3 regions of the Pseudoduganella sp. GW821-FHT05F09 genome follow, and region 2 is predicted to be linked to each of the others. Evidence: predicted binding sites of a transcription regulator. Region 2 holds the regulator's gene; each other region holds the start of a gene.
The links. Region 2 encodes FNR, which switches genes on or off when oxygen is low (the NO sensors DNR and NnrR bind a similar motif). Its sites were predicted from a motif close to TTGATNNNNATCAA; they were not measured.
Positions count from the first base shown of each region.

Region 1: a site for FNR is predicted at 1,310-1,323, ahead of AC07S4_RS03490 (MBL fold metallo-hydrolase RNA specificity domain-containing protein). Genes of this name have one in related genera too.
Region 3: a site for FNR is predicted at 1,598-1,611, ahead of AC07S4_RS20595 (agglutinin biogenesis protein MshI). Genes of this name have one in related genera too.

Region 1 covers NZ_JBWKSD010000001.1:815,031-818,301, forward strand. Annotated here, with positions in the region: gene AC07S4_RS03480 (universal stress protein) at 1-301, opposite strand, end outside; gene AC07S4_RS03485 (universal stress protein) at 334-1,176, opposite strand; gene AC07S4_RS03490 (MBL fold metallo-hydrolase RNA specificity domain-containing protein) at 1,427-2,788, shown strand; gene AC07S4_RS03495 (thymidine phosphorylase family protein) at 2,815-3,271, shown strand, end outside.
Region 2 covers NZ_JBWKSD010000001.1:1,077,522-1,080,792, forward strand. Annotated here, with positions in the region: gene AC07S4_RS04545 (alpha-L-fucosidase) at 1-1,290, shown strand, start outside; gene fnr (fumarate/nitrate reduction transcriptional regulator Fnr) at 1,405-2,175, shown strand; gene AC07S4_RS04555 (PAS domain-containing sensor histidine kinase) at 2,244-3,271, shown strand, end outside.
Region 3 covers NZ_JBWKSD010000006.1:187,914-191,184, forward strand. Annotated here, with positions in the region: gene AC07S4_RS20590 (DUF6701 domain-containing protein) at 1-1,504, shown strand, start outside; gene AC07S4_RS20595 (agglutinin biogenesis protein MshI) at 1,660-2,604, shown strand; gene AC07S4_RS20600 (MSHA biogenesis protein MshA) at 2,601-3,271, shown strand, end outside.

The DNA of each region.
Region 1 (3,271 bases), 260 kb from region 2:
GGGCCTCTTCCGCCACATCGTTTGCCAGGCGCGGCGCATATTGGCGCAGGCCGCAAGCCAGTGCGGCCGCTTCGAACTCCTCCAGGCCCGCGCGCGCGTCTGCGCGCCACAACGCCAGCCGCTCGGCGGCCTGCGGCGGCAGGCGCGCGGCGTCGGCGGGCAGCGCGTAGCGGGACACGCCCGTGCAGGCCAGCCCTGTCAGGTGCGCATCGCACGCCAGCGCGAGCCGCGCCGCCAGCGCCATGCGCGCGGCGGCGTGCGGCGACAGGCTGGCATGCACCAAAATCCGTTTGTATGCCATGGACACTCCTTTGAGGGGCGATGCGCCGCCGTTCAATGCGACATCAGCACGGGCAGCGTCATCGATTGCAGTACCCGGCGCGTCACGCCGCCCAGGATGATCTCGCTCCAGCGCTGGTGGCCGTAGGCGCCCATCACCAGCAGGTCGGCGCTCAGGTCGGCCGCCAGCGACAGCAGGGCGCTGCCGACGTCGATGCCGTCCGCCGTGGCGTGCTGCTGCACCTCCACTTTCACTCCGTGCCGCGCAAGGTAGAGCGCTATATCGGCGCCGGGCACGTCGCCGTGCACGCCGTACTGCCGCTCCGCGTCGAACACCGCCAGCGTGACCTGGGCGCTGCGCTTGAGCAGCGGCAGCGCGTCGGTGATGGCGCGCGTGGCGGCGCGGCTGCCGTCCCATGCCACCAGCGCATGCCGGTCGAGATGCGTAAAGACGCAGGCGTAAGGCACCATCAGCACCGGCCGGCCGCCGTTCAGCGCCACATACTCGGGCAGGCTGCGCAGCAAGCGCGGGCCGCTGGTGTCGGGGCTGGTCTGGCTCAGCACCACCAGATCGGCGTAGTGCGCCTGCTGCACCAGGCCGAAGTCCGGGTCGTCGTCGGTGTAGCGGGTTTCATAGCTGATGGCGGCGGCGCTGGCCAGCTTGTCGAACTGCGCCAGCGCCAGCCGGTTGTCTTCCTTCACTTTGTCGAACACTTCCTGCGGCACCGGTGCGCCCCAGGTCATGCCGCCGCTGCGGTAGAAGTCCATGGCCAGGCCGGACAGCGCCGCGCCGGTCAGGTGGGCTTCCTGCCTGCGCGCCAGCTCGGCAGCGAACTCGATGCGCGCTGTGGCGTGGGATGATTGATCCACATGGACCAGGATGGATTTGTATGACATGGCAAGCTCCTTGAAATTCGCCGCATGCAATCGATGGGAGAGAGTTTCAGGCTACCAAAGCCCATGCGGAATTTTTATGATGCAGATCAAATTTGCCCGCATCGGCCGCCGCCGGCCCTTTTTGGCGAAAACTTTGATCTGCATCAAGTTCCGGGGCTGACGCGCCCGCAGGCGGCCGATAGAGTGATGTGGCCGCTTAACAGGACGGCCATGCCGTGCCGTCCTGCAGCGTGCACACTGGGGGACGACCATGCAACTGCAATTCCTGGGGGCGACCGGCACCGTGACCGGTTCCAAATATCTGCTCACCGCCGGCGGCGCGCGCATGCTGCTGGACTGCGGCCTGTTCCAGGGCTATAAGAACTTGCGGCTGCGCAACTGGGCCGACCTGCCGGTGGCGCCTGCGGACATCAACGCGGTGGTGCTGACCCACGCCCACCTGGACCACAGCGGCTATCTGCCGCTGCTTGTCAAGAACGGCTTCCGGGGCAGGATTTATTGCAGCGAAGCGACTTTCGACTTGTGCAAGCTGCTGCTGCCCGACAGCGGCCGCCTGCTCGAAGAGGAGGCCGGCCACGCGAACCGCCACGGCTATTCCAAGCATGCGCCGGCGCTGCCGCTGTACACCGAGCACGACGCGCTGAACGCGCTGCGCTATTTTTCACCGGTGCCCTTCGGCAGGACGTTCGAGATCTGCGGCAAGCTGTGCGGCCAACTGGCGCTGGGCGGCCACATCCTCGGCGCGGCCATCGCCACGATAACCGACGGCACCCGCACGGTCACCTTTTCGGGCGACCTCGGGCGTTTGCACGACGCCATCATGGCCGAACCCAGCCATGTCGCCCGCTGCGACTACCTGGTGCTGGAATCGACCTACGGCGACCGCCTGCACGACCCCGCCGATCCCGCCGTGCTGCTGGGCGAGACCATACGCCAGACGGCCGCGCGCGGCGGCGTCACCATCATTCCTGCCTTCGCGGTCGGACGCGCCCAGTCCATCCTGTACGCCATCCACCAGCTCAAGCAGCAAGGCCGGCTGCCGGCGTCGCTGCCGGTGTACCTGAACAGCCCCATGGCCACCGACGCCACGGCGCTGTACCAGAAGCACCGCAAGCTGCACCGGCTGGACCACGGCCAATGCCAGGCCATGTGCCACGCGGCGCACATCGTCAACAGCGTCGAGGAATCGATTGCGCTCAACCAGCGGCAGCTGCCCATGGTGATCATCGCGGCCAGCGGCATGGCGACCGGGGGCAGGGTGCTGCACCATCTCAAGGCCTTCGCCGGCGATCCGCGCAACACCGTGCTGTTTGTCGGCTTCCAGGCCGGCGGCACGCGCGGCGCGGCAATGCTGGCGGGTGTGCCCGAGATCAAGATCCACGGCGAGTACGTGCCACTGCGCGCCAGCGTGCGTCAGATCGACAACCTGTCGGCGCACGCCGACGCGGGGGAAATCCTGAGCTGGCTGGGCCATTTCCAGCAGCCGCCCAAACGCACTTTCATCACGCATGGCGAACCGGCCGCGGCCGACGCGCTGCGCCACCGCATCGAGGAGCAATTGCACTGGGACTGCCGGGTGCCGGACTACCTGGAACGGCAGGAGCTGGCGTGAAGCGCGCGGCAGATGGCGGTGCGCCCATGGCCGGGCTGCTGCTGCACCGGCTGGGCATCGACACCTACCAGGAGCCCGTGGTCTACTTGCGCAGCGACAGCCCGGTATGCAAGTCGGAGGGCTTCGAGGCGCGCTCGCGCATCGAGGTCTGGCGCGGCGACGCGCACATCCTGGCCACGCTCAACGTGGTGCACGGCAGCCTGATCGGCCTGTACCAGCTGGGTTTGTCGGAAGCGGCCTGGCGCGCGCTGGGCGGCGCCGACGGCGAGCCGCTGCGGGTGGCGCACGCGCGGCCGGTGCTGTCGCTGTCGGCGGTGCGGGCCAAGATCTACGGGCGGCCGTTGGGGGCCGAAGCGGCCGCCGGCATCGTGCGCGACGTGGCGGACGGACGCTACTCGGAAATCGAACTGGCGGCGCTGATCACCGCCTGCTCCGGCGACCGCATGGACCTGGCCGAGACCATCGCGCTCACGCGCGCCATGG
Region 2 (3,271 bases):
GCCAAGTTCGGCATCTTCATGCACTGGGGCGTGTACGCGGTGCCGGCCTACCACAACGAATGGTATGAAAAGCATATGTACGGCGCCGACCTGGCCTGGCACACCGCCAACTTCGGCCCGCCGGAACGCTTCGGCTACAAGGACTTCATCCCCAAGTTCAAGCAGGAGAAGTTCGACGCGGCGCAGTGGGCCACGCTGTTCCGCCGGGCCGGCGCCCGTTTTGTCATGCCGTCCGCCCAGCACCACGACAATTTCGCACTGTGGGACAGCCGGGTCACGCCGTTCAACGCCAAGCGCATGGGACCGAAGCGCGACCTGATCGGCGAACTGGCGGCCGCCGTGCGCAAGGAGGGCATGAAGTTCGGCGTATCCAACCACGGGGTGGAGAATTTCACCTTCATCAATCCCCCGCCAGCGCTGGAAGCCCGCCTGAAAGCGGCCAAGGCCGACCTGTACGACCCGGAGTGGGCCGCGTTCTACAACGTGGCCGACCGCAGCCAGCCCGCCATGGAGCGCTTCCTCACCGACTGGGTGAACCGCAACCTGGAGCTGATCGACCAGTACCAGCCCGACATCCTGTGGTTCGACAACGGCGTCAATCTGCGCGTGCTGGACCCGCTCAAGCTGCGCTTGGCGGCCTATTACTACAACCGCGCCCAGGCCTGGAACAAGGAAGTCTCGATCAGCACCAAGTTCGTTGCCTACGCGCCCAGCAATGACGACGCCAGGCAGGTCGGCTCCATCATCGACTTTGAAAAAATAGGCGTGCGTTCGCCGGCCGACATCCGCCCCGGCCCGTGGATGGTGGACGACACCATAGGCAGCACCTGGGGCTACACCAACGGCATGAAGGTGGCCGGCGGCGCCGCCATTATCGGCCGCCTGGTGGACACGGCGAGCAAGGGCGGCTTCTACCTGCTCAACCTCTCGCCCAAGGCGGACGGCACCATCCCCGAGGAGCAGCAGCGCACCTTGCTGGACGTGGGCGCCTGGCTGGACACCAATGGCGAGGCCATCTACGGCACCCGGCCCTGGAAGCAGTTCGGCGAGGAATCGTGGCGCTTCACGGCCAAGGGGGCGGCGGTCTACGCCATCGGCGCGCCGCGCGACGGCTCGGTGGTGCTGCGCGTGCTCGGCCCGGGCGCGGGCAAGGTGAAGGGCGTGGAACAGCTGGGCCGCGACGGCGCGCTGCCGTTCCGCCAGACCCAGGAAGGCCTGACCGTGGAGGGCATTTCCAGCGCTCCCGGCGCCTTGGCCGGGGCACCGTCGGCCCTGAAAATCACCTTCTGAGCCGGATTGTAGGGGATCCCCTACAGCAACTGGCCGGAATACCCGATACCGCCCAGGCCCGGTGCACGCGATACTGTCCGCATCGACAGCGCAGCCCATGCACCGGAGCCGACCATGACCACCGCCACCATCCACATCGCATCCTCCAACCCAGCGCGGCCGCAGCCCCAGCCGCGCTGCGGCCTGTGCAGCTTCAACCGCCTGTGCCTGCCGCAGGGCCTGGACGAGGAATCGATGCACCGCCTGGAGCAGATCATCTCGCGCCGCCGCAAGGTGCAGCGCGACGAGCAGCTGTTCAGCATGGGGCAGGGTTTCGGCAGCCTGTACGCGGTGCGCCTGGGGCATTTCAAGACCGCGCAGGTGAACCAGCGCGGCGAACAGCAGATTACCGGTTTCCACATGGCCGGCGACCTGCTCGGCATGGAAGCGATAGGCACCGGCCAGCACAGCTGCAGCGCGGTGGCGCTGGAAGACAGCGAAGTGTGCGAAATCCCCTTCAACCGCCTGCAGGAACTGGTGGCGCAAGTACCCGAGCTGATGCACCAGTTCCACCGCGTCATGGCGCGCGAGATCCAGCGCGAGCAGGCTGTTGCCCTATTTTTGGGCAATATGCGCGCCGAACAGCGCCTGGCCTTGATGCTGACTTCGCTGGGCGCCCGCTACGCGGCGCGCGGCTTCTCTCCTGCAAGCTTCCAGCTGCGCATGTCGCGCGAGGACATCGGCGGCTACCTGGGCCTGACCATCGAGAGCATCAGCCGCCTGCTGGCGCGTTTCCGCAAGGCTGGCTGGATCAGCCTGAACAACCGCGACCTGCGCATACTCGACCTGGCCGGCCTGCAGGACCTGGCCTCCGGCCGTCTGGCGCCGGAGCAGCAGGCCGCCTGACTGCGGGCGGCCGCGCCGCACGGGCGCCGAGGCTTTACCGGGGCGTGCATCCCTCGTATGATTGCGGCATGCAAAATCCCCCCATCGCCGACCAAAGCCTGGCCTGGCTACTGGCTGCCGCCACCGACCCCGTCCTCATCGTCGACCGCGGCGGCGCCATTGCGCTCGCCAATCCGGCCCTGGAAGCGCTGTTCGGCTACACGCAGGAGCAGTTGCAGGGCCTGCCGGTGGAGACGCTGATACCCGAACGCTTCCGGCACGGCCACCAGGCGCTGCGCGAAGGCTACAGCGCCGAGCCGCGCCCGCGCGCCATGGGCGCCGGCGCGCAGTTGTCCGGCCGCCACCGGGAGGGACGCGAATTCCCGGTCGAAGTCAGCCTGTCGCCGCTGCGCAGCCCGGACGGCCAGACCATGGTGATGGCCACCATCCACGACATCAGCGCCCGCAAGGCCGCCGAGCAGGCGCTCCAGGAGAGCGAAGCGCGCATGCGCGCCGTGTTCGAGACGGCGGTGGACGCCATCATCACCATCGACGAAAACGGCATGCTGGAGCGCCTTAACCCCGCCGCCGAGCGCATGTTCGGCTACCGGGAGGCGGAAGTGGCGGGCCGCAATATCAATATGCTGATGCCGGAGCCGCACCGCAGCGCGCACGACGGCTACCTGTCCCACTACCGCGCCACCGGCGAAAAACGCATAATCGGCAAGGGCCGCGAAGTGCAGGGCCTGCGGCGCGACGGCAGCGTCTTCCCCATGGACCTGTCGGTGGCCGAGATGACGCTGGGCGGCAAGCGCATGTACACCGGCCTGGTACGCGACATTACCGAGCGCAAGCTGGCCGAGCAGAAGTCCCAGCAGCTGCTGCAGGCACTGCGCCAGTCGCAGGACGAGCTGCGCCGCCTGGGCGCGCACCAGGAACGCATCAAGGAAGAAGAACGCAAGCGCATTGCGCAGGAAATCCACGACGAACTGGGCGGGCTGCTGACCGGCATCCGCGCCTACGTCCTGGTGGCGCAGGAGCGGGCGGTGGCGGCGGGCAGCACGCCCGAGCCGCTGCTGGCGGATACGGCGGACCTGGTGCAGAGCGCCATCGAAAC
Region 3 (3,271 bases), on a different contig from region 2:
GGCCAGTTTTAACCCGCGCGGCGCGTCCGCCATTTCGCTGGAATTGTGCGCACAGAGCGGCCTGGTGCCAGCCGCCAGTGCGGCCGAGTGGGGAAACACTTTCCGCGATGTGGTGCTGCCGGCCAATTCGCCCACCAGCGCGGCGATCTACGAGTTCAACTACGCCGACGCCGGCCGGATTGAACTGCTGGCCATCGACCAGGCCGGCAAGCTGGGCACGACCGATCCGTTCGTGTCGCGCCCGCGCGAACTGCGGCTGGCCACCATCACCAGCGTAGGCATAACGCCGTCCCGCAACAACCAGGCGGGCTGGCCGGCGGCATCCTTGAGCGATGGCGCTTTCGTACCGGCGGGATCGAATTTCCGGGTGCAGGTGCAAGCCATGTCCGGAGGCAGCGTGCCCGTGATAACGCCCAACTTCGGCCGCGAAGACGACCCGCTGGCCCTCACGCAGACGGCCAGGGTGGCGACCGATGCCAGTGGTGAATACTTTGTGGATATGGCCCCGACGGTTGTGCTGCGCGGCACGTTCGGCGGGTTCAGCAGTGGCGTGGCCAGCGGCGATTTTGCCTTTGACGACGTCGGCATTATCCGGCTCAGCGTGCAGGCATTGGATTATCTGGGAACGGGCCCCATTGACGTGCTGCCGGTCAACGTTGGCCGCTTCTACCCGCACCATTTCGACACCGTTCCTGCGCGGACCCTGGACTGCCATACCCTGCTGCCGTGCGCGGCTGGCGTGAACGGCGCGGCCTATTCGAAGCAGCCGTTCCCGGTGCAGTTACTGGCCCGCAATGCGCTCGGCGCCACCACCGTCAACTATCGCGGCAGTTTAGCCAGGGCGGCGGCATTGACGGCTTTCTCCGCCGCGCAGGGGAGTAGCGCCAATCCGCCCAGCACGCCGACCGGTTCGGTGCTGAGCGCGGCCACCGTTGCCGCAAGCAACTTTGTGGACGGCATCGCTACGCTTACGCCGGTTTATACCTTTCCAACGGTAAATGCGGCCAGCACCATCGCGCCGACGAATATCTTCCTGCGCGGCACCGAGACCAGCGGCACCGACGCCGTCACCTCCAAGATCAGCGGCGCCATCGAGGGTGGCCTGGTGATCGTCAGCGGCCGCTTTGTGGCCAGCCATGGCTATGGCTCGGAGCTGCTGCCCATGCCGCTGGACTTGCAGGCGCAATTCTTCAGCAGCAGCGGCTGGCAACTGAGCATCAGCGACAACGCCAGCAGCCTGGCCGGCACCGACCTGGTGTTCAGCAGCTGTACCAAGACGCTGGCAAACGGTGCGCAATGCAAGGCCGTGCTGGCCTCCATGTCCGCCGCCACGGTGACGTTGCAAAAAGGCGCGGCGACCATCCGGCTGGCGGCGCCGGGCGCGGGCAATTACGGCAGCACGAATGTGATGCCTGCCAAGCCGGTCTGGCTGCCCGGCGTCTATGGACGGCTCACTTACGGCACCTACCGCGCGCCATACATTTACCTGAGGGAAATGCATTGACCGGCTTGCAATGTGCTTTTTGTCTCCATTCGGCAAAAAAGCAGGGGAAAGTTGTTTCAAGGGATGAAATATGGCCTCGACGCGGCAGGAATCTTGAATATAATCAAGCCACTGCGACGGTTTGTGAATGCATCGCTAAATATTGAGACGGTTTTATGGGTTTTTGGGGAAAAGCGAAGAAAAAAGACGGCTGGCTTGCCATTGCGCTCTATGCGGACGGCGTGCTGGCTGCGCGCGTCGAGCGCCGCCGCGAAGCCAAGCCCGCTGTCCGGACGGCGCTGTTTGTGCAAGGCGCGCGCGAGCAGGCCGGCGCGGCCTTGGCGCGTCTGCACAAGGACCTGAACACGGCGCAGTACCAGTGCTCGAGCGTGCTGGGCATGGGCGAATACCAGCTGCTGATGCTGGAAGCGCCCAATGTGCCGGCCGAGGAATTGAAGACGGCGGTGAGCTGGCGCCTGAAAGACATGATCGACTTTCCGGTAGCCGACGCCACCGTGGACGTGCTGGATGTGCCGGTGGCCAAGAACGCGCCCGCCCACAACCACCAGGTGTTTGCCGTGGCCGCGCGCAATAGCGTGATCGAGCCGCGCCAGAACCTGTTCGCGGGCAGCAAGGTCTGCCTGGACGTCATCGACATCCCTGAAATGGCCCAGCGCAATATCTCAGCCATGCTGGAGCCGGAAGGGCGCGGCGTGGCCTTGCTGTCGTTCGACATGGACGGCGGCCTGCTGACGGTCACCTTCGGCGGCGAGCTGTACCTGGCGCGCCGCATGGACATCACGCTGGCCCAGCTGCTGATCGGCGACAGCGGCAAGCAGCAGCAGCTGCACGACCGCATCACGCTGGAGCTGCAGCGTTCGCTGGACCACTTCGAGCGGCAGTTCAGCCATGTCGCAGTATCCAAGCTGGTGCTGGCGCCGACCGGCAGTCCGGAGCTGCACGACTACCTGTCGCGCAACCTGTATCTGCCGGTGGAAGTGCTGGACCTGGACAGTGTGCTGGACCTGGAGCAAGTGCCCGAACTGCGCGACCCGGCGCAGCAGGCGCGCTACTTCATGACGCTGGGCGCCGCCCTGCGCGATGAAGGAGGCCGCCCTTGAGCCAGCAGATCAATCTCTTCAATCCGCGCTTCCTCAAGCAGAAGAACTATTTCTCCGCCGCCGCCCTGGCTGGCGTGCTGGGCGTTGTACTGCTGGCCGGCCTGGCCGCCGGCATGGTGGCAAAGCAGCGCGCCGCCGCGCTGGAGGCGCAGGCCGCCGCCGTCAAGAGCGAGCTGGCGCAGAGTGAAACCCGCAAGACCGCCGCGCTGACTGAACTGGCGCCGCGCCAGCGCAGCGCCACGGTGCAGCAGGAACTGGACCAGGCCGAGGCCGAAAACCGCGCGCTGCTGGGCGTGTCGGCCATACTGGACAAGGGCGAGTTCGGCAACACGCGCGGCTACTCGGCTTACTTCAAGGCGTTTGCGCGCAGCCGCGTCAACGGCTTGTGGCTGACCGGCGTGCAGATCGTCGGCGCGGGCAATGAGATCGGCTTGCAGGGGCGCACCCTGCAGGCCAGCCTGCTGCCGGGCTATCTGGGCGGGCTGTCGCGTGAGCCGGTGTTGAAAGGCACCAGCTTCGGCCACCTGGAGATGAACCAGCCCAAGCCCGCTGCGGCCGTGCCGGGCGCGCCCGCGCTGAGCACGGCGCCGCCGGGCGGCGAAGGCGCATCCAGTGCGCCCGCAGTGGCGCCTTATATTGAATTCCGCCTGCAAGCCATGCCCGCCGG